3 regions of the Streptomyces sp. NPDC018610 genome follow, and region 3 is predicted to be linked to each of the others. Evidence: riboswitches for the same ligand, from Rfam matches in the RefSeq annotation. Region 3 holds a riboswitch; each other region holds the start of a gene.
What was found. Region 3 has a riboswitch for thiamine pyrophosphate ahead of ACH5A8_RS29160 (thiamine ABC transporter substrate binding subunit). Riboswitches for the same ligand answer to the same signal wherever they lie in the genome.
Positions count from the first base shown of each region.

Region 1: linked by a shared signal. The riboswitch ahead of thiC (phosphomethylpyrimidine synthase ThiC) and the one ahead of ACH5A8_RS29160 (thiamine ABC transporter substrate binding subunit) in region 3 are both predicted to bind thiamine pyrophosphate.
Region 2: linked by a shared signal. The riboswitch ahead of thiO (glycine oxidase ThiO) and the one ahead of ACH5A8_RS29160 (thiamine ABC transporter substrate binding subunit) in region 3 are both predicted to bind thiamine pyrophosphate.

Region 1 covers NZ_JBISAL010000003.1:470,056-480,434, reverse strand. The annotation lists gene hisC (histidinol-phosphate transaminase) at 1-906, opposite strand, end outside; gene ACH5A8_RS11565 (LacI family DNA-binding transcriptional regulator) at 1,327-2,439, shown strand; gene ACH5A8_RS11560 (metallophosphoesterase) at 2,623-3,735, shown strand; gene ACH5A8_RS11555 (hypothetical protein) at 3,918-4,769, shown strand; gene thiC (phosphomethylpyrimidine synthase ThiC) at 5,057-6,880, opposite strand; TPP riboswitch at 6,873-7,049, opposite strand; gene ACH5A8_RS11545 (YibE/F family protein) at 7,121-8,518, shown strand; gene ACH5A8_RS11540 (SsgA family sporulation/cell division regulator) at 8,600-9,037, opposite strand; gene ACH5A8_RS11535 (IclR family transcriptional regulator) at 9,139-9,969, opposite strand; gene ACH5A8_RS11530 (DUF5326 family protein) at 10,236-10,379, opposite strand, start outside.
Region 2 covers NZ_JBISAL010000001.1:305,776-316,154, forward strand. The annotation lists gene ACH5A8_RS01360 (phytoene desaturase family protein) at 332-1,849, shown strand; gene ACH5A8_RS01365 (hypothetical protein) at 2,071-3,069, opposite strand; gene metF (methylenetetrahydrofolate reductase [NAD(P)H]) at 3,126-4,049, opposite strand; gene thiE (thiamine phosphate synthase) at 4,277-4,951, opposite strand; gene ACH5A8_RS01380 (Rv2175c family DNA-binding protein) at 5,267-5,632, opposite strand; gene ACH5A8_RS01385 (NAD(P)/FAD-dependent oxidoreductase) at 5,712-6,941, opposite strand; gene ACH5A8_RS01390 (hypothetical protein) at 7,012-7,350, opposite strand; TPP riboswitch at 7,387-7,498, shown strand; gene thiO (glycine oxidase ThiO) at 7,496-8,662, shown strand; gene thiS (sulfur carrier protein ThiS) at 8,659-8,859, shown strand; gene ACH5A8_RS01405 (thiazole synthase) at 8,862-9,656, shown strand; gene pknB (Stk1 family PASTA domain-containing Ser/Thr kinase) at 9,873-10,379, shown strand, end outside.
Region 3 covers NZ_JBISAL010000012.1:215,134-225,512, forward strand. The annotation lists gene ACH5A8_RS29145 (phosphatidate cytidylyltransferase) at 1-1,300, shown strand, start outside; gene ACH5A8_RS29150 (hypothetical protein) at 1,380-2,186, opposite strand; gene rlmN (23S rRNA (adenine(2503)-C(2))-methyltransferase RlmN) at 2,496-3,602, shown strand; TPP riboswitch at 3,692-3,797, shown strand; gene ACH5A8_RS29160 (thiamine ABC transporter substrate binding subunit) at 3,881-4,957, shown strand; gene ACH5A8_RS29165 (ABC transporter permease) at 4,933-6,609, shown strand; gene ACH5A8_RS29170 (ABC transporter ATP-binding protein) at 6,609-7,628, shown strand; gene ACH5A8_RS29175 (LAETG motif-containing sortase-dependent surface protein) at 7,708-8,433, opposite strand; gene ACH5A8_RS29180 (VOC family protein) at 8,716-9,123, opposite strand; gene ACH5A8_RS29185 (hypothetical protein) at 9,236-10,379, opposite strand, start outside.

The DNA.
Region 1 (10,379 bases), on a different contig from region 3:
GGCGTGCGTCTCGGGCACGTTCCAGCCCTGCGCGCGCAGCGCGTCGACCACGCGCGTGCGCTCGCACACCAGCGAGCCGACCCGGCCCAACAGCTCGTCCTCGGCCCGCAGCGAGGCGATCGCCGCCTCCTGCGCCAGCTGGCTCACGCCGAACGGCACGGCCGTCTTGCGCAGCGCCGCCGCCACCGGCTCATGGGCGATCGCGAAGCCCACCCGCAGCCCGGCCAGGCCGTACGCCTTGGAGAATGTGCGCAGCACACAGACGTTGGGCCGGTCACGGTAGATGGCCACGCCGTCGGGCACCTCGGGGTCGCGGATGAACTCGCGGTAGGCCTCGTCGAGCACGACCAGCACGTCGCCGGGCACCCGGTCGAGGAAGCGCTCCAGCTCCGCCCGCCGCACCACCGTGCCCGTCGGGTTGTTGGGGTTACAGACGAAGATCAGCCGGGTGCGGTCGGTGATCGCGTCCGCCATCGCGTCCAGATCGTGCACCTCGCCCGGCGTCAGCGGCACCTTCACCGAGGTCGCCCCGCTGATCTGGGTGATGATCGGGTAGGCCTCGAAAGACCGCCAGGCGTAGATGACCTCGTCACCGGGGCCGCTGGTGGCCTGGATCAGCTGCTGGGCGACACCGACGGAACCGGTGCCGGTCGCCACGTGGGAGGCCGGAACACCGAAGCGCTCGGCCAGCTCCTCGATCAGCGCGGTGCACGCCATGTCCGGGTACCGGTTGAAGGAGCAGGCGGCCGCCGTCACGGTCTCCATGACACCCGGCAGCGGCGGGTAGGGGTTCTCGTTGGAGGACAGCTTGTACGCTGCCGGGCCACCGGCCGCTGCGGGCTTTCCCGGCTTGTAGGTGGGGATACCCTCCAGCTCGGCGCGCAGCTTCGGGTTCGTCTCGCTCACCGCAGTCCTCCTCGTGACCACACCGGCTTTCCAATACTGCACACCTTATGAGGATTGGCCGCCGGTGCGTATGGGTCGGCGGCCATCACTCCTGCCGGTTTCCGGCCTCGTCCGTCACACTGGCATCACAGGCACCACGGCACAAATGAGCGCGAATCGGGGGCGCATCGCACATATATCTATGCGCCGGTGGCTCGCGCCGTGGCGCGCGTCCCCCGTCAAGGTGAGTTGAGACCTCTTCGAGACCTCGGAAGCACGGCAGGCTCACACCTGCCACCGCATCACGTCCTGCGGCCAGATCGGTCAACCAGCTCTGTTTCGCAGGCCATTAATCGATCTTGATCATGCAGAAACGTGCCTGTCAACGCGTGCATATGCGTCCGCGCTACCCCACCGCATGAGCCCTACTATCGGCTCGCCATGACAGCAGCAGGGAAGCACCAGGTGAGCCGCGCGGAAACCTCACGCCGAGGCAGCCGGCCGGGCCGGGCGGGCATCAGAGACGTGGCCGCCGCCGCCGGAGTCTCCATCACGACCGTCTCCGACGCCCTCAACGGCAAGGGCAGACTCCCGGACGCCACCCGCCGCCATGTCCGCGAGGTGGCCGACCGGCTGGGGTACCGGCCCTCCGCCGCCGCCCGCACCCTCCGTACCGGCAAGTCCGGCCTCATCGGCCTGACCGTGACCACCTACGGGGATGAACCTTTCACCTTCACCGAGTTCGCGTACTTCGCCGAGATGGCCCGGGCCGCCACCTCGGCCGCGCTCGCCCGCGGCTACGCCCTCGTCATCCTGCCCGCGACCTCCCGCCACGACGTGTGGTCGAACGTCGCCCTGGACGGCACGGTCGTCATCGACCCCTCCGACCAGGACCCGGTGGTCAGCGAACTCGTCCGCCAGGGCTTACCCGTGGTCAGCGACGGCCGCCCGGTCGGCTCGCTGCCCGTCACCGCCTGGGTCGACAACGACCACGAGGCCGCCGTCCTGGGCATCCTCGACCACCTCGCCGAAGCCGGTGCCCGCCGCATCGGCCTGCTCACCGGCACCACGACCGACACGTACACCCATCTGTCGACCACCGCCTACCTGCACTGGTGCGAGCGCGTCGGCCAGGACCCGGTCTACGAGGCCTATCCCGCCCACGACCCGTGCGCCGGCGCCGTCGCCGCCGACCGGCTGCTGGCGCGCCCCGACCGGCCCGACGCCGTCTACGGACTGTTCGACCCGAACGGCACCGACCTGCTCGCCGCCGCCCGCCGCTACGGACTGCGGGTCCCCGAGGACCTGCTGCTGGTCTGCTGCAGCGAGTCCACCGTGTACGCCAGCACCGAGCCGCCCATCACCACGCTCTCCCTGAAGCCGCGCCGCATCGGCACGGCCGTCATCCAACTGCTCATCGACGCGATCGAGGGCGTCGAGTCGGACCACCCGGTCGAGCAGGTCATACCGACCGAGCTGATCGTGCGCACCTCGTCCCAGCGACGCCCGCCGCGCACGACGGTCAGCCCGCCACGCGCACCGGAGGAGCAGTAGGGACAGCCGGTCGCGGGACCGCCGAAGAGTGCCCAACCGGGGCGAAAGCCGCAGTGAACCTGAGTCCTGTTCCGATTCACCACCCCTGGGTCATCACATGGCGCGATCCGCATTCCTATGATGGGCCCACGACACCGCGGGCCGCTGCGACCAGGCAGTCCGAAGCGGTGCAGATGCGGCGCGATGGTGGAGGGGTCGATGACTCAGGGGGCCGGTCAGGGACCCGAGGTGGAGCGGACGGCGACGTTGCGTGACTTCCGAGTGCCCGCGTATGTGAACGAGACCGGTCCGTACGCCCACAGCCATGCGGCCGAGCCCGTGCCGCCGGCCGAGCCCGGCTACCCGGCTGCCGCGGAGGGCTACCCCGACGCGTACACGCCCACGGAGCGCGACCTGCCCGTCATCAACCGCGGCGACACACTCCAGGCGGGCACCGCGCCGACGCCCGCGCCGGCCGCCCAGCAGCCGGCCGCCGGTCCCGGCCCGCTGTTCGTCGTCGGCGACGTGCACGGCTACCTCGACGAGCTGGTCGCCGCCCTCCAGGAGCAGGGCCTCATCAACGCCGCGGGCCAGTGGTGCGCGGGGGCCGCACGGCTGTGGTTCCTCGGCGACTTCACCGACCGCGGCCCGGACGGCATCGGCGTCATCGACCTGGTGATGCGACTGTCCGCCGAGGCGGCCGCGGCCGGCGGCTACTGCAAGGCGCTCATGGGCAACCACGAGCTGCTGCTGCTCGGCGCCCGGCGGTTCGGAGACACGCCGGTCAACTCCGGCGCGGGCACCGCCACCTTCCAGGCGGCCTGGCTGCTCAACGGCGGTCAGAAGTCCGACATGGACCGCCTGCAGGACCACCACCTGCAGTGGATGGCCCGCCTCGACGCGGTCGAGGAGGTCGACGGCTATCTGCTCGTGCACTCCGACACCACCGCCTACCTCGACTACGGCCGCTCGATCGAAGAGGTCAACGACACCGTCCGCGAGGCGCTCACCCGCAACGACGCGGACGAGGTGTGGGACCTGTTCCGCAAGTTCACCAAGCGCTTCTCCTTCCGCGACGAGGGCGGCGCCGACGCCGTGCGCTCCCTGCTCGATACGTACGGCGGCACCCGCATCGTTCACGGCCACAGCCCGATTCCCTACCTGCTGGGCGAGGTCGGCTCCGAGGAGGGCGACGAGGCGGCCGGTCCGGTGGTGGAGGGACCCCACGTCTACGCCGACGGGCTCGCCATCGCGATGGACGGCGGCGTGACCATGGCCGGGAAGCTGCTGGTCCGGCAACTGCCGCTGGACAACTGACCGTTCCGCGTCCTGCCGTCGGGCCCCCGCCGACGGCCCAGGTCGGCACGCAATTTGTGGAAACCCCCTGTCACCTCGCGCCGTGACGGCTCTACCATCGGCTTATCCGTAGCAGGCTCCCCTCCGTTTCTGCCCGACGGCTCGTCGCCATGCGAGCCCCCAGCCCTACGGAGCATCGGGGGATGCACATGAACAGCGTTCCGCAGTACCTGCTGAGTGAGGACCGCCAGGAATTCGAGCGGATCCTCGATGAGGCGCTGCGCTCCGCCCCACACCGCCCGGAACTCGCCGCCATCGGACAGCGGCTCACCACCGAACAGCTGCGCACCATGGCTCTCGGCGCGACGGCCCTGATCACGGTGGCCGCCGCGACCGAGTACCAGCACTACGTGAAGATCCGTGAGGAACTGCGCCGGCCGACGGCCGTCCCGGCGACCTCGTCCGCCTCGTCGTCCGTCCTCGGTGCCGGCTCCGCGGAGCAGGGCACGGCCACGGCCGGGGCGGCCGCCGAGACGACCGGAGCGGGCGCGGGCGCCGTCGTCGCGGTCCTCGCCCCGGTCCTCGCGGGCATAGCGGCGACGGTCTTCCTCCTCGTCGGCTACCTCCTGAAGATGCTCGACCCGGCACCCGCGTTCGCCCAGACCATGATCACCGCCGGCTGGGTGTTCGGCGCCGTGACCGCGGCCGCGATCGTCGTCGCCGGCACCGCGCTGCTGCTCACCGCCCTGCGCAACCATCCCTCGCCCGAGCCCGGCGCCGGGCTCCACGAGGAGGTCGAGCAGGCCAGGGACGCATGGCGCGACGCGCTGCTCGAGCGCGGCATCCTGCCGTTCCTGCGCGATGCGCTCGCCGGTCCCTCCACCGCACCGCGCCGGAGGGACCGGGCGGAACCGGGCGACCGCATCCCACAACTCGGCTACGGCCGACCGGGCTTCAGCAGCCCCGACGACGGAGTCCCGAGCGCCCGGCCGCGCTACACCAGCCCCGACTTCACCAGCCCGGACTTCGGCGGCCCGGAGCACCAGCCGGAGTAGACGGGGCTGCGCCTCCCACTCCGCACTGCGCCATGGCGGCCGGCGACGCGGGCGGGGCGGCCCGAAGAGCCGCCCCGGCGGAACGACGGGGCCCCGGGTGCTTCAGGGGCCCCGACGCGACCGTACGGGACGGGCGGGACGGACGGGTCCTCGCGCTGCCGCCGGCCCGGCAGGGCCGGTCCGCACCGGCGGGTGCGGACGAGTTCCGTCCGAACCCGCCCGACCGCCACTCTTCAAGCGCCCCCGCCCGGCCGACGCCGTCATCGCCGCCGCGCCACCACCGCCGATCAGTCGGCCAGCGGCAGATACACCCGGTTCCCGCTCGCCGCGAACTCCTTCGACTTCTGCAGCATCCCCTCGGCGATCTCCTCGGCGGACGAACCCGCCGCCGCGCTACCGCCGAACCGCTCGGTGATGCTTTGACTGATCTTCATCGAGCAGAACTTCGGCCCGCACATCGAGCAGAAGTGCGCCGTCTTGGCGGGCTCCGCCGGAAGCGTCTCGTCGTGGAACTCCCGTGCCGTGTCCGGGTCGAGGGCCAGGTTGAACTGGTCCTCCCACCGGAACTCGAAGCGGGCGTCGGACAGTGCGTCGTCCCACTCCTGCGCCCCCGGGTGCCCCTTGGCGAGGTCGGCCGCATGGGCGGCGATCTTGTAGGTGATCACGCCGGTCTTGACGTCGTCCCGGTTGGGCAGGCCCAGGTGCTCCTTGGGCGTGACGTAGCAGAGCATGGCCGTGCCCCACCACGCGATCATCGCGGCGCCGATGCCCGAGGTGATGTGGTCGTACGCCGGAGCGACGTCCGTCGTCAGCGGGCCGAGCGTATAGAACGGAGCCTCATCGCAGATCTCCTGCTGAAGGTCGATGTTCTCCTTGATCTTGTGCATCGGGACATGTCCCGGGCCCTCGATCATGGTCTGTACGTGGTAACGCTTCGCGATCGTGTTGAGTTCCCCGAGCGTGCGCAGCTCCGCGAACTGCGCCTCGTCGTTGGCGTCCGCGATCGAACCGGGCCTGAGGCCGTCCCCGAGGGAGTACGTCACGTCGTAGGCGGCGAGGATCTCGCAGAGTTCCTCGAAGTTCTCGTACAGGAACGATTCCTTGTGGTGCGCGAGGCACCAGGCCGCCATGATCGAGCCGCCGCGCGAGACGATGCCGGTCTTGCGGTTGGCGGTCAGCGGCACGTACGCCAGGCGCACGCCGGCGTGGACGGTCATGTAGTCCACGCCCTGCTCGGCCTGCTCGATGACCGTGTCCTTGTAGATCTCCCAGGTCAGTTCCTCGGCCCTGCCGTCGACCTTCTCCAGGGCCTGGTAGAGCGGCACCGTCCCGATGGGAACGGGGGAGTTGCGCAGCACCCACTCCCGCGTGGTGTGGATGTTGCGGCCGGTGGAGAGGTCCATGACCGTGTCGGCGCCCCAGCGGGTCGCCCAGGTCATCTTCTCGACCTCCTCCTCGATGGAGGACGTCACCGCGGAGTTGCCGATGTTGGCGTTGACCTTCACCAGGAATCGCTTGCCGATGATCATCGGCTCGATCTCCGGATGGTTGACGTTGGCCGGCAGCACCGCGCGGCCCGCCGCGATCTCCTCGCGGACGACCTCGGGATCGACGTTCTCCCGGACCGCCACGAACTCCATCTCCGGCGTGATCTCCCCGCGGCGCGCGTAGGCGAGCTGCGTCACCGCGCCACCGTCGCGCCCGCGGCGCGGCTGACGCGGCCGGCCCGGGAACACCGCGTCGAGGTTGCGCAGACCGCCGCGCGGCGAGGTGTGCTTGATGCCGTCGTCCTCGGGACGGACGGGGCGGCCCGCGTACTCCTCGGTGTCACCGCGGGCGATGATCCAGTTCTCCCGCAGCGGCGACAGCCCCCTGCGGACGTCCGTCTCGACGAGTGGATCGGTGTATGGGCCCGATGTGTCGTACAACGTGACCGACTGACCGTTGGTGAGGTGCACTTGACGGACCGGCACCCGGAGGTCGGGGCGCGAGCCCTCGACGTACCCCTTGTGCCAGCCGATGGACTTCCCGGCCTCCCCGTGGGGAGCGTTCCGCTCCCCGTCGCTGGACAGCTGCGTGGAGGCAGGCGTGCGTGCGTCCTTGTTGGTCATGAGACCTACTCCCTACGCCGGCATTACCCGGTAACAGGTTCGGCGGTCGACGCAGCGGCTCCCGTCCGTCGGTGTCCCCCGTGGAACATCGCTCGTTCCACGTGAAACACCGCGAGACGAAGGTCAGCGCCCTCTCAGCCCGGTGCTCCGAGCTCCCGCGTGTGCAAAGGTGCCCCCACGCTAGCGCCATTTGTGGCGCGGTGAACAGGGGGCCTCCGCCGTACTTGCGATGATCGGGCGGTGACCACGACACACCAGTTCCCCCATCCGCCGCCCGAACCGGGGCGCGGGACCGCCGACGGACACGGGCAGGAATCCGGGCACGCGCCTGGTCACGGGCATGCGCACGGTCACAGTCACGGCCCCGCCGCCCCCGTCTCGAAGCACCTGCGCAAGGTCATCGCGGCGATCCTGATCCCGTTCGCCGCAGCGGTGCTCGTCGGCCTCACCGTGCTCTGGCCCGGCGGCACGCCCTCCCACCAGCGCACCGGCGTCGGTTTCGACCGGCAGACCCAGCAGGCCACGGTCACTCAGGTGGCGGCGGTGAGCTGCAGGACGGTGAACACCTCCGGGGACACGCCGACCGGCGACACCTCCACCGCCGAGGGCGCCTCCGCCCAGGCGCAGGCGTCGGGCACCTGCAGGAAGGCCACGATCCGCGTCGACACCGGCAAGGACGAGGGGCGTACGTTCACCGAGATCGTGCGGCCCGACCAGCCCCGGCAGTTGCACCAGGGCCAGAAGGTGGTGGTCGCCTACGAACCCTCCGCTCCGAAGGAGCTGCAGTACTCGGTCACCGACGTCAACCGGCGTCTCCCGGTGGCGTTGCTCGCCGGTGTCTTCGCACTCGCCGTCGTGGTCGTCGGGCGAATGCGGGGCGTCATGGCACTGGTCGCGCTGGCCATCAGCTTCCTGGTGCTGAGGTTCTTCGTCCTGCCCGCGATCCTGGAGGGATCGAACCCGCTGGTGGTGGCCGTGGTCGGGTCGAGCGCGATCATGCTGATCGCGCTGTACATGTGTCATGGCCTCTCCGCCCGGACATCGGTGGCGGTGCTCGGCACCCTGATCTCCCTGGTGCTGATCGGCCTCCTGGGCTCGCTGTTCATCGGCTGGGCCGCGCTCACCGGCAACACGGACGACAACACCGGTCTGATCCATGGCCTGTATCCGTCCATCGACATGAGCGGACTGCTGCTGGCCGGCGTCATCATCGGCTCGCTCGGCGTCCTCGACGACGTGACGGTCACGCAGACCTCGGCCGTCTGGGAGCTGCACGAGGCCAACCCGGCGATGGGCCCGCGAGGGCTGTACCGGGCGGGCATCCGCATCGGGCGCGACCACATCGCGTCCGTCGTCAACACCCTCGTCCTCGCCTACGCGGGCGCCGCGCTGCCGCTGCTGCTGCTCTTCTCCATCGCGCAGAGCAGTATGGGGACCGTCGCCAACAGCGAGCTCGTGGCGGAGGAGATCGTCCGTACGCTGGTGGGCTCGATCGGGCTGGTCGCCTCGGTGCCGGTCACCACGGCGCTCGCCGCGCTCGTGGTCTCGGCCGACCGTCCGGGGCAGGCCCGGGCCGTGGCGGCCGCCGGTGGTCCCGCTCCGGCACGCGGTGGCAGGGGCAGGCGCCGCAAGCGGTGACCGGGGGGCGGCATCGTCGTCCTCACCACCGGCGCACGCGGTACGACGTCCGTCACCGCACACGCCTGCTGCCGAAACGCTTCAGCCCGCGCTCTGCTCCTCCGCGAGGATGCGGTCCAGCGCCTCGTCGAGGTGGGCGTCGAAGTCGGCCAGAGCGCCTTCCTGGCCGAGTGGGACGAGCTTGTCCGTACGGTCGAGGAACGCCACCAGCGGTGCCGTGGAGGAGCGGAACAGCGCCCGGTCCGGCCCGACCTGGAGACGGATCAGCACCTCGCTGAGGGAGTCGGTGTCGGCGGGCGAGATCCGCACGTCGCCGTCCCCGCACGGCGCCCCCACTCCGTCGATCAGCAGCTCGCGGCCGAACGCCCATGTCACCGGGGCGTCGCCGGGCAAATGGAAGGTCAGCCGCACGGCATAGGGATCGCAGGTCTCGTACCGCAGCTCCACCGGAATGCGGAAGGAGAGCTCCTCGGACACGAGAAAGCTCATCAAGACCTCTGCCTGTACGGACTCGCGCATCGCTACCCCGTCATCTGCTGCCGTCGACTGGCCGGGAATCATCCAAGTGACACTTGAGGCATCTTGCTGAACGTACACGCCGGATCACAAGGAGTGAGTTTTCAGATACTGATAGCGAGCGCGAGAGAGCCCGCACTCCGCCCCACCTCGTGCTGCAGCTGCCGCGCGGCGGACAACAATCGGTCGGCCTGGTGTGCGGGCAGCGACAGGGCCACGGTGACAGCCGCCGTACCCACGGTGATGGGAACAGCCGCACAGACCGTGCCCAGCGCGTACTCCTGTCGCTCCGTCACCGGCTGCATGCGCCCCACCCGCTCGACACGCCGCAGCAGCGTGGGTGCGTCACGCACCGTGTACGGGGTGAGGGAACGTACGGGATGGCGGTCGAGGTGGTCGCGGCGGGCGTCCTCGTCCAGCTGGGAGAGCAGGCACTGCCCGATCGCGTGCGCGTGCCCGGTCTCCCGGAAGCTGGCCCACTCCTCGACGGCGGGGGAGCCCGGTGCGTCGGACACGCACAGGACGTCGATCTCGCCGTCCCGGTACATCGCGTAGTACAGCGGCGCACCGATCGAATCCCGCCATTGTCCGAGCGCGTCGGCGATCGTGCTGCGACGTTTCTGCGCCGCCCCGCTGCTGCTCAGCCGCTCGGCCGCCACGCCGAGGAAGAACAGGCCCTTGTCTCGGTGCAGATAGCCCTCGTGGACCAGGGTCCGCAGCAGGTGATAGGCCGTGGGCAGGGCAATGCCGGTCTCGCGCGCCAACTGCTTGGCGGTGGCGCCGTGCTCATGCCCGGCGACGGTCTCCAGCAGGCGCATCGCGCGCTGCACGGATCCGATGAGCGTCTGTGCCGTCCGCGCCGGCGGTTGCTCGGGCACCCTGGGGCGAGTCCGTTCCACCGCGGGCGCGGAGCGCGGCTGCGCCGGCAGCGCCATGGAGGGGGACGGCGCCCGGGGCACGGGCGGTGCGGGCCGTTCTGCGGGTGCGGTGTCAACCGTGGCCAAGGGTCACTCCCAGAGCGCGTGGGGGCAGCCCGTGCGGAAAAACACGGGTGAGGGGCAGGCCGCCCGCGGGGGCCGGCCCCGCGTCGATCTCCGGACCCTATCCGTCCGTCACCGCTCACGAACGGCTTGCGCGGGAAACTTCCCTCCCGCGAGGGACCCGGCGCGTTGCGTCACCGGTCACCCGAGACCCGCGACGCTCACCAGTCGCTGCGCGAGGACGAGCCCGAAATGAACTTCCGCACGATGTAGATCAGTCCGCCGACCAGGGCCACGAAGACCAGCAGCTTGAACAGCAGGCCGATCACGAAGCCGACCACGCTCGCTATCAGTCCGCCGAACAC
Region 2 (10,379 bases), on a different contig from region 3:
CGTACCTCCCCGGCCCCCGGCCCCGGCGGGTCCCGCCCGGTCGTCCCGGACCCGTGCCCCGCGTCCGCCGGCGCGGGCCGGCCAAGGGGGCGGTCCAGGGCGGCGCCGTTCCGCCGCCCCGTGCCGGCGGTACCGGCGCCGTGCCCCTTCCCGTGCCCCCACTCTCCCGTCCACGCGGCCCGGCCCCCATCCGCGCGCGTACTCATCTTGGCGGCTAGGTACGGGTACTCAGCGCTCGCCGCCCTGGTCCGAAAGAGCCGGCCAGGGGAGGAACGCGCTGGTCACAGCCCCGCGGCGGGAACTGTCGGCGGTGGTCGGTAAAGTCGCCGGCATGGCACGGATTGCGGTGATCGGCGCCGGGACGGGCGCGATGGCTGCCGCCGCCCGGCTGGCCGTCGCGGGCCACCGGGTGACGGTGTACGAGCGTACGGAGACGTACGGCGGCGCGGTGCGCCGTCTCAAACGGGACGGCTTCGCCTTCGACACCGGCCCCGGACTGCTCCCGTTGCCCGCGGTCTACCGCGACCTGTTCGTCAAGACCGGCAAGGAGCCGCTGGAGGACCGCGTCGAACTGGTCCAGGTCGACCCCTCCGCACGGCACGTCTTCGCGGACGGCGCCGAGGTGTCCCTGCCGAACGCCTCCCGTGCGGGCGTCGTCACGGCCCTGGACGAGGCGCTCGGGGCGGGGGCCGGGCAGCGCTGGGGCGACTTCCTGGTGCGGGCGCGCGAGGCCTGGGACCGCACCCGCAGGCCGCTGCTGGAGGAGCCGCTGTGGCCCAACTGGCCGGTGCTGGCCGAGCGGGAGCCCTATCCGGCGGTGCCGCACAAGCGCCTGCTGCGCACCCGGCGGGCCGGCACGCTCGCCGAGGTCGGTGCCTGGGAGCTGCGCGACGCCCGCCTCGCCGCGCTCCTGGAGAGTCACGCGCTCGCCTACGGCCTCGATCCGCGCACCGCTCCGGCGAGCGCGGCCGTGCTGCCGTACATGGAGCACGCCTTCGGCACCTGGTACGTCCGGGGCGGCCTGCGTGAGCTGGCCCGCGCGGTGTACGAGCGGTGCGTGGCCCGCAGGGTCGAGTTCGTCTTCGGTGCCGAGGCCCGGCGGATCGTCGAGGAGGACGGCCGGGCGGCGGGCGTGGAGTTCGCCGACGGGTCCGTCGCGGAGGCGGAGTTCGTGGTCGCCGGGGTGCCGCCGAGGACCCTGGAGCGCCTGGCCGGCCGTGCGTCGGTCCGGAACGGCGGCGGGGTGCCGGCCCAGCGCGGACTGCCGAGCCGGCTGACCGTGCTGCTGGCGCTGCGCGGCGGGCGTCCCGAGGGGACGGCGCACCGGACCGTGGTGCACACACGGGACCGCGAGGCCGAACTCGACGCGTTGTTCGGCACCGCGCCCAGGATGCCCGCGCTGCCCACGGTCACCGTGTCGCGGCCCGGCGACCCGGCGCTGGCGCCGGACGCCGAGCACGAGGCCGTGACGCTCACGGCCACGGTCCCGGCCCCCGCGGACGGCTCGGCGGTCGCGGGGCGCGAGGCCCTGGAGGTCCAGGCCGACCGCATGATCACGGCGGCCGAGCGCGCGGTGCCGGGGCTGCGGGACCGGATTCTGTGGCACGAGGTCCGCGGCCCGGCCGACGTCGAGCGGGAGACCGGTGCGGCGGGCGGCGCCGTGCCCGCGCCGGCGCTGGCCGCCGCCGAGGGGCGGCTGCTGCACCCGTCCAACTCCACCGCGCTCGCCGGGCTGTTCACCGTGGGCGGCTGGTCGCACCCCGGCGGCGGGCTGCCGCACGCCGGGATGTCGGGCGCGCTGGTGGCAGGACTGATCGTGGAGGGACCGGAGTTCCGCGGCTCCCAGTGACCCCGGCCGGGCAGTGGGCCCGGCCCGGGCCTGCGTTCGGCCCGGCAGCAGTGGGCCCGGCCGGGTTCGATTTCGGCCCGGCCGTGAGTCCGGTCCGGCCGTGCGCCCGGCTCGCGGTGGGTCCGATCCGTCAGCGCCCCCGACCCGGCGACCGGCCGCCGGGCTCGAGAACCCGCCGGGCCCAGAACCTGCCGGGCTCAGAGGCCGGGTTCAGGCCGGGTTCAGAATCGGTACTGCTCGTCGAAGCCCGCCCCGTGCGGGGCCTGGCCCTGCCCCTCGGCCTGGTAGGGGTAGGGCTGCTGCTCGGGCGGGAGCCCGTTCGCGTCCTCGCCGCGCTGCTGCGGAACCCACACCCCGGCGGCCGGCGTCTCGCCCCCGTAGCCGCCCGCGGCGTACGGGTCCTGGGCGCCGTGGGTGCCGTAGGCGGTGTCGTAGGAGGCGTCGCCGTAGGCGGGCTGGCCGGTGAAGTACGGGTCGGAGTAGCCGGTGTAGCCCTGGCCGGTGGTGTCGTAGCCGTAGCCCTGCTGCCCGTAGCCGGAGTAGTCGTAGCCGTAGCCCTGGTCGGCGCTCTGGGCCGTGGTGGCGTACTCGTCCTGGGGCGTCCGGGTGCCGTAGACGCCGTAGGAGCCGGTGTCGTCGGGCAGGGGCTGCGGCTCGTACACCGCGGTGCTCTCGGCGGCCGTGGCGCGGCCGGGCCGGGCGGGCGCGAACACGTCGTCACGGTCCTGGTCGTCGTCGTGCCCGTAGGGCGGGCCGTCGTCCCCGGTCAGCGCCTTTGCCGCGTCCGCTCCGGCCAAGACGTCCACGCCGTCCGTGAGATGCGCGCCGTCCGTGAGGTGGGCGCCGTCCGCGTCGGGGTGCGGTACGCCGTCGACGGCTTCGGGGCCGGCGGCCTCCGGGTCCGCGCCCTTCTTCTTGCGCTCGGCCCTGCCCCGGCGGCGCTTGGTTCCCTCGCCGTCCGGACCGGGCCGGCTGACCGCCCAACCGGCCGCGAACCCGCGGCGGAAGGACAGCGTCACGTACGTCTGCCCGACCGCGAACGCGGCCGTGCCGAGGCCGATGACCAGAACCGACGGGATCAGCACACCGAGCACGACGCACAGGAAGCCCGCGAAGGCCAGCAGCCGCCAGCGCAGCCGCGCCTTGTACTGCAGCAGCACCTCGCCGAGCAGCCACAGCGCGACGACGCCGAACGCGATGTAGAGGACCGTCCAGCCCATGTACGCCCCTCTCCCAGTGACCGCTCCGCAGTGTGTCGTACGCGGGTACGGCCGGTCTAGGCCCGCGGTGGGTGGTGCAGGCCCAGGTTCTCGTAGATTTCCAGGGTCGCCGTGGAGTTGTTGAGCGTGATGAAGTGCAGTCCGGGCACTCCTTCGGCCAGCAGCCGCGCGCAGAACTCGGTGGCGAACTCGATCCCCATGGAGCGTACCGCCGCCGGATCGTCCTTGGCTGTGAGGATCCGCTCTTTCAGGGCGTCGGGAATGACGGCGTTGCTCAGCTGGGGCAGCCGTTCCAGCATCTTGACGCTGGTGACCGGCATGACCTCGGGGATGACCGGGGTCTCGCAGCCCGCGGCGGCGACGCGGTCGCGCAGCCGGAGGTAGGACTCCGGCTGGAAGAACATCTGGGTGATGGCGTAGTCGGCGCCGGCGCGGCACTTGTCGACGAAGCGCGCGACGTCCGAGTCCCAGTCCGCCGAGCGCGGGTGCATCTCGGGGAAGGCCGCCACGCCGACGCAGAAGTCGCCCGACTCCTTGATGAGACGGACGAGTTCGGCGGCGTAGGTCAGCCCGCGCGGGTGCGGGACCCACTCGCCCATCGGGTCGCCGGGCGGGTCGCCGCGCACGGCGAGCATGTTGCGGATCCCGGCGTCGGCGTACTGGCCGATGATGTTGCGCAGTTCGGCGATCGAGTGGTTGACGGCGGTGAGGTGCGCGACCGGCGTCAGCGTGGTGTCGGCGGCGATCTGCTCGGTCGCCCGGACCGTGCCCGCGCGGGTGGAACCGCCGGCCCCGTACGTCACGGAGACGAAGTCGGGGGCGACCGCCTCCACCCTGCGCAGCGCGTTCCACAGGTTGCGCTCGCCCTTCTCCGTCTTCGGCGCCCAGAACTCGAAGGAGAACGTGCTCTTGCCGGTGGCGAGCATGTCGCGCACGGTGCGAGCGCGGTCAGTCCTGGTGGATGCGGTTCCGAGGGCCATACTCGCAGGTTATCCACAGGGCGGCGGTCCCCCAACCGAACCCCGGAAATTTGACCGAATTGCCCCTTTCTCGTCCACCCATCGGACACGTGACCCCGAAATACGCCCCGGACACCCCATCGCCCGTCCGAATAGCGAGACACATTCGGGAGTAGAGCGACCGGAGCGACCGGAGCGAGATCACAGCAGGTCAGAGCACGCCGCGAACGGCATCGGAGCGGATCCGGCTATCCCGCCTGCCGCAGTCGCTCGGCGAACTCCGCCGCCGCCGCGCCGGGGTCGTCGGCCTCGGTGATCGCCCGGACCACGACGACCCGCCGGGCGCCCGCGTCGAGGACCTCGTCGAGGTTGCCGAGGTCGATGCCGCCGATGGCGAACCAGGGACGGTCGGTGCCGAGGGAGGCGGTGTGGCGGACGAGGCCGAGGCCGGGCGCGTGGCGGCCGGGCTTGGTCGGGGTGGGCCAGCAGGGGCCCGTGCAGAAGTAGTCCACGCCGTCCTGCGCCGCCGCGGCCTCCGCCTCCGCCTCGGAGTGCGTGGAGCGGCCGATCAGGACGCCGTCGCCGAGTATCGCGCGGGCCGCCGGGACGGGCAGGTCGCCCTGCCCGAGGTGGAGCACGTCCGCGCGGGCGGCGTGCGCGACGTCCGCGCGGTCGTTGACCGCGAACAGCTTGCCGTGGCGGGCGCAGGCGTCGGCGAACACCTTCAGGTGCTCCAGCTCCTCCCCCGCCTCCATGCCCTTGTCCCGCAGCTGCACGATGTCGACTCCGCCGGCCAGCACCGCGTCGAGGAACTCGGGCAGATCGCCCCGCTCCCTGCGGGCGTCCGTGCACAGGTACAGGCGCGCGTCGGCGAGCCGGTCACGAGCGGCGGCCGCGGAGGTGTCGATGGCGGCGTCGGACATACGTGGGTCCCCCCGTTCGTCGATGCGGCGCGCCCCCGCTCCGCTGTGGACGCGGTACGGCGGCACGCCGCTGTGGATGCGGTGCGCTCACGCGCCGCTGTCGGTGCGGCGGCGGCGCCCACGGCCTACGGAGACCGCGGTCGCCGTTCACCGCTGGTGCAGTGTGCCGACCCTACGGCGGTCGGCGCGGGGCCGGAGCCCCGCCCCGGGAACGGCCCGGCACAGGGGCCCGGCCGCTCAGGGCCGCTCGTCCGGATCACGCCGGACTCGCCCGCCCCGGCCCGGGCGGACGAAGGACCCGAGGGCGGCGTGGCTTCAGACGGCCAGAGCCTGGGCGCGTCGCTTCACCTCCGTGCCGCGGTTCTCACTCAGGGCCTGCGCGGGGGTGCCGGGCAGGGTCGGGTCGGGGGTGAACAGCCACTCGATCATCTCTTCGACCGTGAAGCCGTCGTCCCGCAGCAGCGTCAGGGTCCCCGTCAGGCCCTTGACGACCTTGTCGCCGTCGATGAAGGCGGCAGGCACGTGCAGGGCCCGGTTCTCACCCCGGCGTACGGCGATGAGCTGGCCCTCCTTGACCAGCTGCCGCACCCGTGTCACCTCGACGTCGAGCATTTCGGCGATGTCGGGCAGGGTGAGCCAGGCGGGGACGAGAGCATCAATCTTGGCGTCAATCTCGGTCACGGGACCAAGCGTGCCATCTGCCACCGACAGTCCCAAGTCAGCCCCGCCCACCTGGGAGGACGGCGCGCGGCACGGCGCCCTACGCGGTGGCCGCCTTCAGCGGTCTGGCCGGGTCCGCCAGCAGCCCGGGATCCATCGCCGTGCCGGCCTCGATCAGCCGCCGGCCCTGCGCGAGATCGCGCGGTCGGCCGACCGCCAGCAGAGCGACCAGCCGGTCCCCGCGCAGCCAGCAGACGGTCCACGCGGGCCCGGCGGGCTCGCCGCGCCACAGCAGCGTGTCGTCCGGGGTGTGGTGGCCGGCGTACTGCACGAAGCGGCCGAACTGCTCGGACCAGAAGTACGGCACCGGGTCGTAGGCCGCCGGCGCCGGGCCGACCACGTTGGCGGCGACCGTGCGCGGACCCTGCAGCGCGTTGTCCCAGTGGTGGACCAGCAGCCGCTCGCCGTACCGCCCCGAGGGGAAGGAGGCGCAGTCGCCGACGGCGTACACGTCCGGGACGGAGGTGCGCAGGTGGTCGTCGGCCAGGACCTCGCCGTGCTCGCCCAGCCCGACGCCGGAGCCGGCCAGCCACGCCGTCGCCGGGCGCGCCCCGATGCCGACGACGACGGCGCCGGCGGGCAGCCGCGAGCCGTCGTCGAGCACCACCGCGCCCGGCTCGACGCGCGCCACGCGCGCGCGGGTGCGCAGTTCGGTGCCGCTGTCGGCGTACCAGGCGGTCATCGGCGCGGCCACCTCGGCCGGCACCGCCCCCGCCAGCGGCCGGTCCGCGGCCTCCACCACCGTCACGGCGCAGCCGGCCTCGCGGGCGGCGGTGGCGAACTCCGCGCCGATCCAGCCGGCGCCGACGACCACCACGTCGTGCTGCTCGGCGAGGACGGGCCGCAGTCGTTCGGCGTCGTCCAGGGTCCGCAGCAGGTGGACGCCGGGGACGCCCTCGGAGCCCGGGAGGCGAATCGGTTCGGCACCGGTGGCGAGCACGAGGACGTCGTAGGGCACCGGCCCGTCGGAGGTGTCGAGCACATGTTCCTCGGGGCGGATCGCCAGCGCCTCACGGCCGAGCCGCAGTTCGATGCCGAGCGCCTCGAAGTCGACGTCGAAGGCGGATCCCTCGGCCTTGCCGAGCAGGACGGCCTTGGACAGCGGCGGCCGGTCGTAGGGCTGGTGGGGCTCGGCGCCGATCAGTACGACGGCGCCGGTGAAGCCCTGCTCGCGCAGGGCGACCGCGGTCTGCACGCCGGCCATGCCCGCGCCCACGACGACCACGCGCCGCGGCTGTGCCGTGCCCTGTTCCTGCGTCTGGTCGCTCACCTGATCACCTTAGACAACTGACGAGCCGTCAGTCAGCGGGCGTGCGCCGTGACCTGCCGCACAACCGCTGTCAGGCGATCTGCTCCACCACGCTCGTCCCGCTGCCCGGCCGCGACTCCCACTCCCAGGACTCCTCCAACCGGACGCGCCCGTCGGGGAGTTCGACCACGGACGACACGCAGTGCCCGGAGGCGGTGGTGCCGTCGCGGCGGAGCTGGACGTATCGGAAGTCGAGCCGGTCGCCTTCCCGGATACCCACCAAATGGCCGCGTACGACATCGCCGCCGGCGTACTCGGCCCAGATCTGCCCGTCCTTCTCGTGGTACGTGAAGCGGGTCAGCGTGCCCACCTGACCCGGGGCCTGGTCGGCGACGGGGGCGAGGACCAGACCGTCCAGTGAGCGTGGCATCGAAAAAGACTCCCTCGAAAGTGGCGCTGGTAGGCTACAAGCACTCGCGGGAGCCCGGACGCACCGGGCTGAGAGGGAGGCTGGCGGCCTCCGACCGTACGAACCTGATCCGGGTCATGCCGGCGAAGGGAGGGGCTGGACGCCCATGTCGTTGCCACGCACGTCAGACGTCCTCGTCATCGGGGGCGGAATCATCGGACTCGTGACGGCCTGGCGCGCGGCGCAGCGCGGGCTCGCCACGGCCGTGGTGGACCCCGAGCCGGGCGGCGGGGCCGCGCAGGTCGCGGCCGGGATGCTGGCCGCCGTCACCGAACTGCACTACGGCGAGCAGACGCTGCTCGGACTCAACCTGGCCTCGGCGCGCCGCTATCCGGACTTCGCCGCGGAACTGACCGAGGCGACCGGACACGACCTCGGCTACCGCCGGTGCGGGACGCTCGCCGTGGCGCTGGACGCCGACGACCGCGCCCATCTGCGCGAACTGCACGCCCTGCAACAGCAGTCGGGCCTGGACTCGGAGTGGCTGTCCGGGCGGGAGTGCCGGCGGCTGGAGCCTATGCTCGCGCCGGGGGTGCGCGGCGGGCTGCGGGTGGACGGTGACCACCAGATCGACCCGCGGCGGCTGGCCGGCGCCCTGGTGACCGCCTGCGAGCGGGCGGGCGTGGTCTTCCACCGCGCCTGGGCCGAGCGGCTCACCGTCGAGCGGGACCGGGCCGCGGGCTGTGTGCTGCGCGACGGCACGGCGCTCGCCGCCGGGCAGGTGGTGCTGGCGGCCGGCAGCCTCAGCGGCGAGCTGGCCGGGGTGCCGGACGAGGTGCTGCCGCCGGTGCGGCCGGTCAAGGGCCAGGTGCTGCGGCTGACGGTGCCCCGGCGGTACGCGCCGTTCCTGAGCCGCACGGTGCGCGCGGTGGTGCGCGGCAGCCACCTGTACCTGGTGCCGCGGGTCAGCGGCGAGCTGGTCGTCGGGGCCACCAGCGAGGAGCTGGGCTGGGACACGACGGTGACGGCCGGCGGCGTGTACGAACTGCTGCGTGACGCGCACGAGCTGGTGCCCGGCATCACCGAGCTGCCGCTGACCGAGACCCGGGCCGGACTGCGCCCCGGCTCCCCGGACAACGCGCCGCTGCTCGGCCCCACCGAGCTGCCCGGACTGCTGCTGGCCACCGGGCACTACCGCAACGGCGTGCTGCTCACACCGGTCACCGGCGACGCCATGGCGCAGGTCCTGACCACCGGCGAACTGCCGGAAGAGGCCCGTCCCTTCACCCCGCGACGCTTCGCCGCCGCCTTCCTCACGGAGCAGCCCGCGTGAACATCTCCGTCAACGGCGAGCCCCGCCGTATCGCGCCCGGCACGGCGCTCGACGCCGTCGTGCAGGCCCTGACCGCGGCGCCCTCCGGGGTGGCCGCCGCCCTCAACGAGACCGTCGTCCCGCGCACCCGCTGGTCGTCCACGACGCTGGCCGAGGGCGACCGCGTCGAGGTCCTGACCGCCGTCCAGGGAGGCTGACCATGGCTGACGACCCCTTCGTCCTCGGCGGTACGTCCTTCACGTCCCGCCTGATCATGGGCACCGGCGGCGCGCCGAGCCTCGACGTGCTGGAGCGGGCCCTGGTGGCGTCCGGCACGGAGCTGACCACGGTGGCCATGCGCCGGGTCGACGCGTCGGTGCACGGTTCGGTGCTGTCGGTGCTGCGCAGGCTGGGCATCGCGGTGCTGCCCAACACGGCGGGCTGCTTCACCGCCGGCGAGGCGGTGCTCACGGCGCGCCTGGCGCGGGAGGCGCTGGGCACCGATCTGGTCAAGCTGGAGGTCATCGCCGACGAGCGGACCTTGCTGCCGGACCCGATCGAGCTGCTGGACGCGGCGGAGACGCTGGTCGACGACGGCTTCACGGTGCTGCCGTACACCAACGACGACCCGGTGCTGGCCCGCAAGCTGGAGGACGTGGGCTGCGCGGCGATCATGCCGCTGGGCTCGCCGATCGGCTCCGGGCTCGGGATCCGCAACCCGCACAACTTCCAGCTGATCGTGGAGCACGCGCGCGTGCCGGTGATCCTGGACGCGGGCGCCGGCACCGCCTCGGACGTGACCCTGGCGATGGAGCTGGGGTGCGCGGGCGTGATGCTCGCCTCGGCGGTGACCCGGGCGCAGGAGCCGGTGCGGATGGCCGAGGCGATGCGGCACGCGGCGGCGGCGGGCCGACTGGCCCGGCTGGCCGGGCGCATCCCGAAGCGCCACTTCGCCGAGGCGTCCTCGCCCACCGAGGGCCTGGCCCGCCTGGACCCGGAGCGCCCGGCCTTCTAGGACCTGCCCGGCCCCCCGAGGGAAGCCCCGGAGGGGCCGGGCGCCCGCCCGGCCCCGGGGCGACCGGCTCACCGGCACCTGTCCGCTCCCAGTGGGCGCCCCGGTGGCGCCCAGGCGCCTTCAGGCACGCGAGAAGCGTCACAGGACGGCTTCAGTCCCGTCGTGGAGTGCGGCCGGAAGGGGTGTGTGTCCGTGGCGGCTCGTAGACTCCAGTGCGTGGATACGACCCTTCAGGACCCTCTCGTCGGGCAGGTGCTCGACGGCCGCTATCGCGTCGACGCGCGGATCGCCGTCGGCGGGATGGCCACGGTCTACCGGGCCCTGGACACCCGCCTGGACCGGGTCCTCGCACTCAAGGTGATGCACCCCACGCTCGCCGCCGACGCCTCCTTCGTGGAGCGGTTCATCCGGGAGGCCAAGTCGGTGGCCCGTCTGGACCACCCGAACGTCGTACAGGTATTCGATCAGGGGACGGACGGGTCGTACGTCTACCTGGCCATGGAGTACGTCGCCGGCTGCACCCTGCGGGACGTGCTGCGCGAGCGCGGGGCGCTCCAGCCGCGGGCCGCGCTGGACATCCTGGAGCCGGTGCTCGCCGCGCTGGGCGCCGCCCACCGCGCGGGATTCGTGCACCGGGACATGAAGCCGGAGAACGTCCTGATAGGGGACGACGGCCGGGTCAAGGTCGCCGACTTCGGGCTGGTGCGGTCCGTGGACACGGTG
Region 3 (10,379 bases):
CTCTTCCTGGGGAGCGCCGCAGCCGGCCGGGTACTGGGGACCCGCGGACGGGTCCCCCGCCCAGGGGTCCGCCCCGGGGGCCGTCGCCCCCACGGGCCCCGCGTACGATGCGCAGCAGGGCGCCCAGCAGACCCGCCCCATGCCCATCGTGCCCGAGGTGCCCGCACACGGCGGAAACCAGGATGACGACCGGGGGGCCGCCCGGACGGGCGGCCCCTTGTTCCGGGACCAGGCCCCGCAGCCCCACGGCACCCAGCCCCCGCAGCCGCAGTCGTACGACACGCGGCAGCCGTACGAGACGCGGCAGCCGCAGTCGTACGGCATACAGCCGCACCCGCAGCCGTACGAGATACAGCCGCAGCCGTACGAAGCGCCGCAGCCGCGGCCCTACGACACGCCGCAGACGCCGCCCGCCCACCAGGCGGTGTCGCAGAATCCGGAGCCCATGCCCGACGCCCCGCAGCCGGCGCCCGCCCCGCAGAAGAAGAGCGCGGGCCGGGACCTGGGCGCTGCCATAGGAGTCGGCCTCGGGCTCGGCGTGGTGATCATCGCGTCCCTGTTCATCGTCAAGGCCGTCTTCGTCGGCGTGATCGCGGTCGCGGTCGTGGTCGGCCTGTGGGAGCTGACGTCGCGGCTCCAGGAGCGCAAGGAGATCAAGGCGCCGCTCGTGCCCCTGGCCGTCGGCGGCGCCGCCATGGTGGTCGCCGGGTACGTGCGCGACGCCGAGGGCGCCTGGGTGGCGATGGCCCTGACCACGCTCGCGGTCCTGGTCTGGCGGATGACACAGCCGCCCGAGGGCTACCTCAGGGACGTCACGGCGGGTGTCTTCGCCGTCTTCTACGTGCCCTTCCTGGCCACGTTCGTGGCGATGATGCTCACCGCGGACGACGGTCCGCTGCGCGTCCTGACCTTCCTGATCCTCACGGTGGTCAGCGACACGGGCGCGTACGCGGTCGGCTGGCGCTTCGGCAAGCACAAGCTCGCCCCGCGCATCAGCCCGGGCAAGACCCGCGAGGGGCTGTTCGGCGCCGTCGCCTTCGCCATGGTCGCCGGTGCGCTGTGCATGCAGTTCCTGATCGACGACGGCCTCTGGTGGCAGGGCCTGCTCCTCGGCCTCGCCGTCGCCGCCAGCGCCACCCTCGGCGACCTCGGCGAGTCCATGATCAAGCGCGACCTGGGCATCAAGGACATGGGCACCCTGCTCCCGGGTCACGGCGGCATCATGGACCGCCTCGACTCGCTGCTGCCCACCGCGCCGGTGGCCTGGCTGCTGCTGGTGCTCTTCGTCGGCTCTGCCTGACCCTTCGGGCCGCGTACGCGGGAGGAGCCCCCACCCCGGCCGGGGTGGGGGCTCCTCCCGCGTACGGCCGGGTTCGTGGTCACTGGTCGAGACGGCGCCACGGGTTGGCTTCCCGCTCCCGGACGACTCGGGCGGTGTGCTCGTCGATCATGTGGAGGACTCCCGCCGCCATCCGTTCGAGGCAGGAGGCCGCCGCCTCCGCGTTCAGTTCCTCCACGGAATCGGTCTCTTCCTGGTACGCTTGGGTGCCGGCCTCGGTCCACTGGGACACGAACCGGGTCTCGCCCATGAAATGCACCAGGTCCTGGGGCGAGACGCGGGAGAGGCGTTCACCGACGGGCGGCGCGCCGTGCTCGGGGGGCGGCGACGGCCAGTAGAGGTAATCGCGGTACGGCGCTCCCTCGCCCAGGGACGGCGCGAATTTCGCGGAGAGGCCCACCGTCACGTTGCCGTGGCGGTCCAGCAGGAGGATGGGATACCCGGTCCACTCGCCCTGCTTGTCCCCGCGGTCCCAGACGCCTCCCCACGTCACATGGCGCCCGATGCCGCTGTACCGGTCACCGCCGGCCCAGAGCCGGCACAGCCTCCAGGCGTGGTGCGTGGCCACACGCTCGGGAGGCTCGGGGGTCCAGAGCTTGCGCGCCAGCCAGGAGCGGGGCGGGGGCTCGACGGGCCGCCGGGCCTCCCAGGGGACCGCCGACAGCGGCACACCGGCCTCCTCCAGCTTGCGCGCACTGGACCGGGCGAACGCGTGGAACCTCTCCGTGAACGCGGAGACCGCCGCCTCCCCGGCCTCCACGTCCTCCCGCCGGCTCCGTTCGGCGTCCCGCTTCCGTCGGTTCAGCCGCTCCCCTTCGGCGAACACGTCGCCGTCCCCGTCGACCACCGCTTCCCCCTTTCGCCGCGCCTGGGCCCCGGCGGCCACCCCCGGCCCACCCCGGGCACGGCCGACCGCGGAGCACCGCCCAACGTACCAACGTCCCCCCGTCCCGGCCCCGGTAACGACCACGCCGGACACGACCGACACGGGCCACGGCCCCGGACCTGCCGAGGCGACCCCCACGAGCGGCCGCGCCGGAAGAGGCGGGCCCACGCCACCGCGTGACGGCCGCGGCGCCGGTCCGGGCCCCTCGGCGCCGGCCCGACGACCGACGCCCCCAGGTCACCCAAGTCGATCTGCGACACTGGTACCACCATGCCCAAGCCCGGAGAACTCACTTTCGTCGCCCCGCGCGGAGCCAAGAAGCCGCCGCGGCACCTTGCCGATCTGTCGCCTGCCGAGCGCAAGGAGGCCGTCGCCGCGATCGGCGAGAAGCCGTTCCGTGCCAAGCAGCTCTCGCAGCACTACTTCGCGCGGTACGCGCACGACCCCGAGCAGTGGACCGACATCCCGGCCGGCTCGCGGGAGAAACTGCGCGAGGCGCTGCTGCCCGACCTGATGACGGTCGTGCGGCACCTGTCGACCGACGCCGGCACCACCCGCAAGACGCTGTGGCGGCTGTTCGACGGGACGCTCGTCGAGTCGGTGCTCATGCGCTACCCGGACCGGGTGACCATGTGCATCAGCTCGCAGGCGGGCTGCGGCATGAACTGCCCGTTCTGCGCCACCGGGCAGGCGGGCCTGGACCGCAACCTGTCGACCGCCGAGATCGTGCACCAGATCGTCGACGGCATGCGCGCCCTGCGCGACGGCGAGGTGCCGGGCGGCCCGGCGCGGCTGTCCAACATCGTGTTCATGGGCATGGGCGAGCCGCTCGCCAACTACAAGCGCGTCGTCGGCGCCGTCCGCGCCCTCACCGACCCCGAGCCCGACGGGCTCGGCCTGTCGCAGCGCGGCATCACCGTCTCGACGGTGGGCCTGGTCCCCGCGATCCACCGGTTCGCCGACGAGGGCTTCAAGTGCCGGCTCGCGATCTCCCTGCACGCCCCGGACGACGAGCTGCGCGACACCCTCGTCCCCGTCAACACGCGGTGGAAGGTGCGGGAGGTGCTGGACGCCGGCTTCGAGTACGCGGCGAAGTCCGGGCGCCGGCTCTCCATCGAGTACGCGCTGATCCGCGACATCAACGACCAGGCCTGGCGCGGCGACCGGCTCGGCCGTCTCCTCAAGGGCAGGCCGGTGCACGTCAACTGCATCCCGCTCAACCCGACCCCCGGCTCCAAGTGGACCGCCTCGCGGCCCGAGGACGAGAAGGCGTTCGTCGAGGCGATCGCCGCGCACGGGGTGCCGGTGACCATCCGGGACACCCGCGGCCAGGAGATCGACGGCGCCTGCGGCCAGCTGGCCGCCACCGAGCGGTAGACCGCCGGGGCCCGCGGCGGGACCGCCGTCGTGGGCCGTGGGCGGTCGCCGGCGGCCGGGCGGTAGTCTGGGGCCGTACACACATCTTCATATTCCGACAGGGGAGCGCCACAGCGCTGAGAGTGCGGCACCGGCCGCAGACCCTCTGAACCTCGCCCGGGTCATTCTGGGTAGGAAGTTCGGTCATCACTCGAGCTGTTGCGTCCTGCCCGGGCATCCCACGGAATGCCCGGGCAGGGCCGCGTCTCTTCCTGGCCCACCCCCAGGAGGAAAGTCCAGTGCACACCAAGACGTTCGTCGCGGCCGCGGTCGGGCTGGGACTGGTCACGCTGTCCGCGTGCGGATCGTCGGGCGGCGACACGAGCGCCGCGGACTCCAAGACCGTGACCCTGGTCAGCCACGACTCGTGGAAGGCGTCCAAGAGCGTCATCGCGGACTTCGAGAAGTCCTCCGGCTACAAGGTCAAGGTCCTCATGGACGGCGACGCAGGGCAGGCCGTCAACAAGGCCATTCTCACCAAGGACCACCCGCAGGGCGACGTCTTCTTCGGCGTCGACAACACCCTGCTGTCCCGCGCCCTGGACAACGGCCTGTTCCAGCCCTACCAGCCGAAGGGCTCCGAACTGGTCCTGCCGCAGTACCGGGTCGACCAGGCCAAGCACCGGGTGACTCCGATCGACACCGGCGACATCTGCGTCAACTACGACAAGAAGTACTTCGCCGACCACGAACTGGCCCCGCCGGCCTCCCTCGACGACCTGGCCGAGCCGCGCTACAAGAACCTCCTCGTCACCGAGGACGCCGCCGCCTCCTCGCCCGGCCTCGGCTTCCTGCTCGGCACCGCCGCCAAGTACGGCGACACCGGTTGGCAGGCGTACTGGAGGAAGCTGAAGGCCAACGGCGTCAAGGTCGTCTCCGGCTGGGAACAGGCCTACGACCAGGAGTTCTCCGGATCCGCCGGCGGCAGGAAGGCGGGCGGCGACCGCCCGCTCGTCGTCTCCTACGCCTCCTCGCCGCCCGCCGAGGTCATCTACGCCAAGCCCCAGCCGAAGACCGCGCCGACCGGCGTCGTCCAGGGCACCTGCTTCCGGCAGGTCGAGTACGCGGGACTGCTCGGCAACGCCCGCAACACCAAGGGCGGCAAGGCCTTCCTCGACTTCCTCCTCACCAAGGAGTTCCAGGACGACATGCCGCTGAACATGTTCGTCTACCCGGTGCGCGAGGCCGCCCAGGTGCCGCCGGAGTTCACCCGGTACGGCCCCCAGGCCAAGGACCCCGAGACCATGGCCCCGGAGAAGATCGCCGCCAACCGTGACCAGTGGGTCAAGTCGTGGACCTCGCTCGTAGTGAAGTAGGCGGCGGGCGACGCCGCCGCTCGGGGAACGCGGCGCGGCTCGGCCTGATGGCCCTGCCCGTCGCGTTCTTCGCGGTGTTCTTCGCCTACCCCGTGGTGGCGATCGTCCGGCGCGGCCTGCGGGCCGACGGCGCCTGGCACTTCGGCCGGTTCGCGGACGTGCTCGCCGACCCCGGCATCCGGCACGTGCTGTGGTTCACCACCTGGCAGGCGCTCGCCTCCACCGCGCTCACCCTGCTGATCGCGCTGCCCGGCGCCTACGTGCTGGCCCGCTTCGCCTTCCCCGGCCGTCAGGTGCTGCGCGCCGTGGTCACCGTGCCGTTCGTGCTGCCCACCGTCGTCGTCGGCACCGCCTTCCTCGCCCTCGTCGGGCACGGCGGCCTCCTCGACGAACTGTGGGGGGTGCGCCTGGACACCACCGTGTGGGCGATCCTCCTCGCCCACATCTTCTTCAACTACGCCGTCGTCGTCCGCACGGTGGGCGGCCTGTGGGCGCAGCTCGACCCACGGCAGGAGGAGGCGGCCCGGATGCTCGGCGCCTCACCGCTGACCGCCTGGCGCAAGGTCACCCTGCCCGCGCTGGCCCCCGCCCTGGCGGCCGCCGCGCTCATGGTGTTCCTCTTCACCTTCACCTCCTTCGGCATCGTGCAGATCCTCGGCGGGCCCGCCTTCTCCACCCTCGAAGTGGAGATCTACCGGCAGACCTCCGAGATCTTCGACCTGTCGACCGCCGCCGTCCTCACCGTCGTCCAGTTCCTCGCGGTGGGCGCCGTCCTCGCCGTGCACGCCTGGACCGTGCGGCACCGGGAGACCTCGCTGAAGCTGGTCGACTCCTCCCTGACCGCCCGCCGGCCGCGCGGCGCGGGCCAGTGGGCCCTGCTCGCCGGAGTGCTCGCCACCGTGGCCCTGCTGCTCCTGCTGCCGCTGGCCGTGCTCGTGCAACGCTCGCTCACCGCACCCGGCTTCGGCTACTACCGGGCGCTGAGCGACGCCGACGGCGGCACCTTCCTCGTCGCACCGATCGACGCCGTCGGCACCTCACTGTCCTACGCCGCCGCGGCCACCGCCATCGCCGTCGTCATCGGCTCCCTGGCCGCCGCCGCGCTCACCCGCCGGGACTCCGGGCGGCTCGTACGGGGCTTCGACGCGCTGCTGATGCTGCCGCTCGGCGTCTCCGCGGTGACCGTCGGTTTCGGCTTCCTGATCGCCCTGGACGAGCCGCCGCTCGACCTCCGGCAGTCCTGGATCCTGGTCCCGCTCGCGCAGGCCCTGGTCGGGGTGCCCTTCGTCGTACGGACCATGCTGCCCGTGCTGCGCGCGGTGGACGTACGGCTGCGGGAGGCGGCGGCGGTGCTCGGGGCGTCGCCCTGGCGGGTGTGGCGGGAGGTGGACCTGCCGATGGTGCGGCGGGCGCTGCTGGTCGCCGCGGGTTTCGCCTTCGCGGTCTCGCTCGGCGAGTTCGGGGCCACCGTGTTCATCGCACGGCCCGACAACCCGACCCTCCCGGTCGCGGTGGCACGGCTGCTCAGCCGCCCCGGCGACCTCAACTACGGTCAGGCGATGGCCCTGTCGACGATTCTGATGGTGGTGTGCGCCGTCGCCCTGTTGCTCCTGGAGCGGCTGCGGGGCACGGACCGGAGCGGGGAGTTCTGATGCTGCTGAGGCTGGAATCCGCCACCGTCCGCTTCGGCGGGCGGGCGGTGCTGGACGCCGTGGACCTGGCGGTCGCCGAGCACGAGATCGTGTGCGTGCTCGGGCCCAGCGGGAGCGGCAAGTCGACGCTGCTGCGAGCCGTGGCCGGGCTGCAGCCGCTGGACGCCGGGCGGGTGCTGCTGGAGGGCCGGGACCAGGCGACGGTGCCGGTGCACCGGCGCGAGGTCGGGCTGATGTTCCAGGACCACCAGCTCTTCCCGCAGCGCGACGTGGCCGGCAACGTCGGTTTCGGGCTGCGCATGCACGGCACCGCGAAGGATGAACGGGCCGCACGCGTCGAGGAGTTGCTGGAGCTGGTCGGGCTGCCGGGAGCGGGCGGACGAGCCGTGGCCGCGCTCTCCGGCGGCGAGCAGCAGCGGGTCGCGCTCGCCCGCGCGCTGGCCCCCCGGCCCCGGCTGCTGATGCTGGACGAGCCGCTCGGCCAGCTCGACCGCACGCTGCGCGAGCGGCTCGTGGTCGAACTGCGCGAGCTGTTCGGCCGGTTGGGGACCACGGTGCTCGCCGTCACGCACGACCAGGGCGAGGCCTTCGCGCTCGCCGACCGGGTCGTGGTGATGCGCGACGGCGAGATCGCCCAGTCCGGGACCCCGCTGGAGGTGTGGCAGCGGCCGGCGGACGCCTTCGTCGCCCGCTTCCTCGGTTTCGAGAACGTCGTCGAGGCGGGCGTGGACGGCGGGGTGGCGGTCACGCCGTGGGGCAAGGTGCCCGTCCCCGAGGACTCCGCCGAGGGCGCCCGCACGCTGCTGGTCCGGCCGGCCGGAGTGCGGCTCGTCCCGGCCGACGAGGGCCTGCGCTGCACGGTCGCCGCCCGCACCTTCCGGGGCACCCATGTCGCCGTCCGCCTCCAGCCCCCGGACGCGCCGCCTCTGGAGGCGGCCTGTGCGCTGCGCTCGGCGCCGGAGGTCGGTGACGAGGTCGGGGTGGAGTTCGACCCGGCCGACGTCGTGCTGCTGGGCTGAGCCCGCGACCGCCGCCGACGGCCGCGGCCCGTCCCCGGGTTCGGGGACGGGCCGCGGAGGGAAGGTGCGGACGAGGGCGTCAGCGACCGCTGTTGGCCCCGCGCCGGCGCAGGCCGAGGAAGACGGCGCCGCCGCCGAGGACGACCAGGGCGATCGCGATGCCGGCGATCAGGCCGGTGTCGGAGCTCGCGCCGGTCTCGGCGAGGTTGGAGTCACCGGCCGCGGGCGAGGGGGCGTTGTTCACGGTGCCCGCCGGGGCGGTGCTGCTCTGCGAGGGGGCCGGCGTCTGTGCGGCGGGCGCCGAGGGCGCCGCGGAGGTCGCCGGCGCCGACTGGGCCGGGGTCGCCGGCTTCGAGGGAGTGGCCGGCTCGGACGGCGTGGCGGGCGCGCTCGGGGTGGTGGGCGCGCAGGCGGCCGACGGGGTCTTGAGGTTCGGCTTGATGTCCGCGTCGACCAGCTTGCCGCCGGCCTTGACGTGGATGCGGTACTCGGCGTTCGGCTGCCAGTTCTCGGCGAAGGAGACGACGGCGCCTTGGGCGGTGCCCTTCACCGACCGGGGCGTGCCGATCCGCTTCGCGTCGGCGCCGTTGTTCTCCAGGAAGACGGTGATGACGGCCGGGGTGCCGAAGGCGTCCTTGTCGGTGACGGCGATGACGCCCTTGCCGCCCTCGCACTTGGCTTCGGCGGAGAACTCGCTGATGTCGCAGGCGAGCGCGTGGCCCGCCGCGCCCAGTGCGAGCGCGGCGGACGCGGTGGCGACGCCCAGGACGCGCAGGGGACGTACGGTACGACGGGATATCGACAAGATGGCCACTTTGCCCTTCACGGGATGTGCGGTTGCGGGGGGTGAAGGGGGTGGTGGGGCGACCGGGTGACGACGGGCAGTGCCCCGGCACCCCCAGGAGGCCCACATCTATAGGCGCTCGGTCAGAAGTGTCAACGCGCCTGTCCCGCGCGGTCGTTGACTTTGCCCGTTCATTAACCGCCACGACGTTTGAGCGCGTTGTGAACCGGCCCGATCCGGGCGGCGGGGGCGAATCGGCCCGCCCGGGCGGGAACCGCCCGGGCCGGAACGAATCCGTCCGGGTCAGCCCCGCACCGCCGCCGGGTCCATCCACATGACCTCCCAGGTGTGCCCGTCGAGGTCGTCGAAGGCACGGCCGTACATGTGGCCGTGGTCCTGGGTCTCGCCCGACGCCGTGCCGCCGGCCGCGATCGCCTTCTCGACCAGCTCGTCCACCTTCTCGCGGCTCTCGGCGCTCAGGCAGATCAGCACCTCGCTGGTCCGGGTGGAGTCCGCGATCTCCTTCTTGGTGAAGTCGGCGTAACGCTCCTTGCCGAGCAGCATGGCGATGATCGTGTCGCTGATGACGACACAGGCGCAGTCGTCGGTGGAGAACTGCGGGTTGATGGAGTAGCCGAGCTCGGTGAAGAACTTCTTCGACGCGGCCACGTCGGCGGTCGCCAGGTTCACGAAGATCATCTGCTGGTACATGGTGGAGTCGCTCCCGTTCGTGGGTGGGTGCCCTGCGTGCCTTTCGGTGGGGTAGACGGAGCGGGCCCGCGGAACTCATCGGTGGCCCCCGATTTTTCTTCCGGGCTGTCACTCAGTGCGCCAGGGGCAGCGCGGCGAGCGTGGCGACCGCCCAGGTCAGTGGGAGGAACAGGGCGAGCAGGGCGGCGGCGCGCAGGGCGGCCGCGGAGCGCAGCACGGTGGCGGGCGCGCCCAGCCGTCTGAGGGCGGCGGTGGTCCCGGCCCTGACCTGCCGCGCCTCGACGGCGGCGGTGAGCAGGGCGGCCACGGCGCAGCCGGCCACGAGCAGCGCGCCGAGGGCGGTGAGCGGACCGGGCGGGGCGGCGGCTCCGCCGTGCAGCGCGGTCATGGCGTACGTCCCCGACGCGACCGCGCAGACCACGCCCAGGGGGCGGCCGATGCGGCCCGCCTCCGCCATCAGGACCCGGCCGGCCAGGAGGCGCAGGGCGCCCGGGCGCACCGCCTGGAGCAGGCGGCCGCACAGATGGGTGAGGCCGGGGCCGGCGAGGGCGAGACCGAGGGCGGTGAGCAGCCAGCCGGCGAGGACGGGCACGGAGCCGGCGGTGAGGTCGCCGGGGAGGAAGGCGCGGGAGGCGCCGTCGGGGGTGCGCCCGGCGTAGGTCTCGACGGTGAGGCCGGCGGCGAGCACGGCGATGCCCCAGGGCAGGCCCGCGGGGGACCGGTCGGACGGGAGCGCGGGGCCGGTGCCGTCGCCGGGGACCGGGTCGTCGGAGGCCTCGCCGCCGTCGGCGGGGGCGTCCTGGACGGCGTCCGGCGCGGCGCCGTCGGGACTCGGGCTCGGCGTCGTGTCGGTGCGGGAGGGCCGGTCCGTCCGCTCCCGGGGGCGCAGGGCGGCGGCGACCGCCGCGGAGGCGACCGCCGGGACGGTCGCCAGCAGCGTCAGCGTCCCGGCGGCGGGCAGCCGCTCGCGGGCGGCGAGGAACCCGTACGCCGCCCCGTCGAGGGGGAACGGCGGGCCGGGGAGGTCGCCGCGCAGGAGGAGGAAGAGCAGCAGTGCCAGCAGCGAGCCGAAGGCGCAGGCCAGTGCGGTGGTCGCGGCCGAGACGGCCATCAGGCGGGCGGGGCCGAGGCCGAGCGCGGACAGGCCGGAGCGGGGCCGGGTGCCGGGGTCGCTGCGGGCGACCGCGACCGCCAGGTGGGCCGTGGCGGCCAGCGGTACCGCGCACCAGGCCAGGCGCAGCAGTGCGGCGGACGGG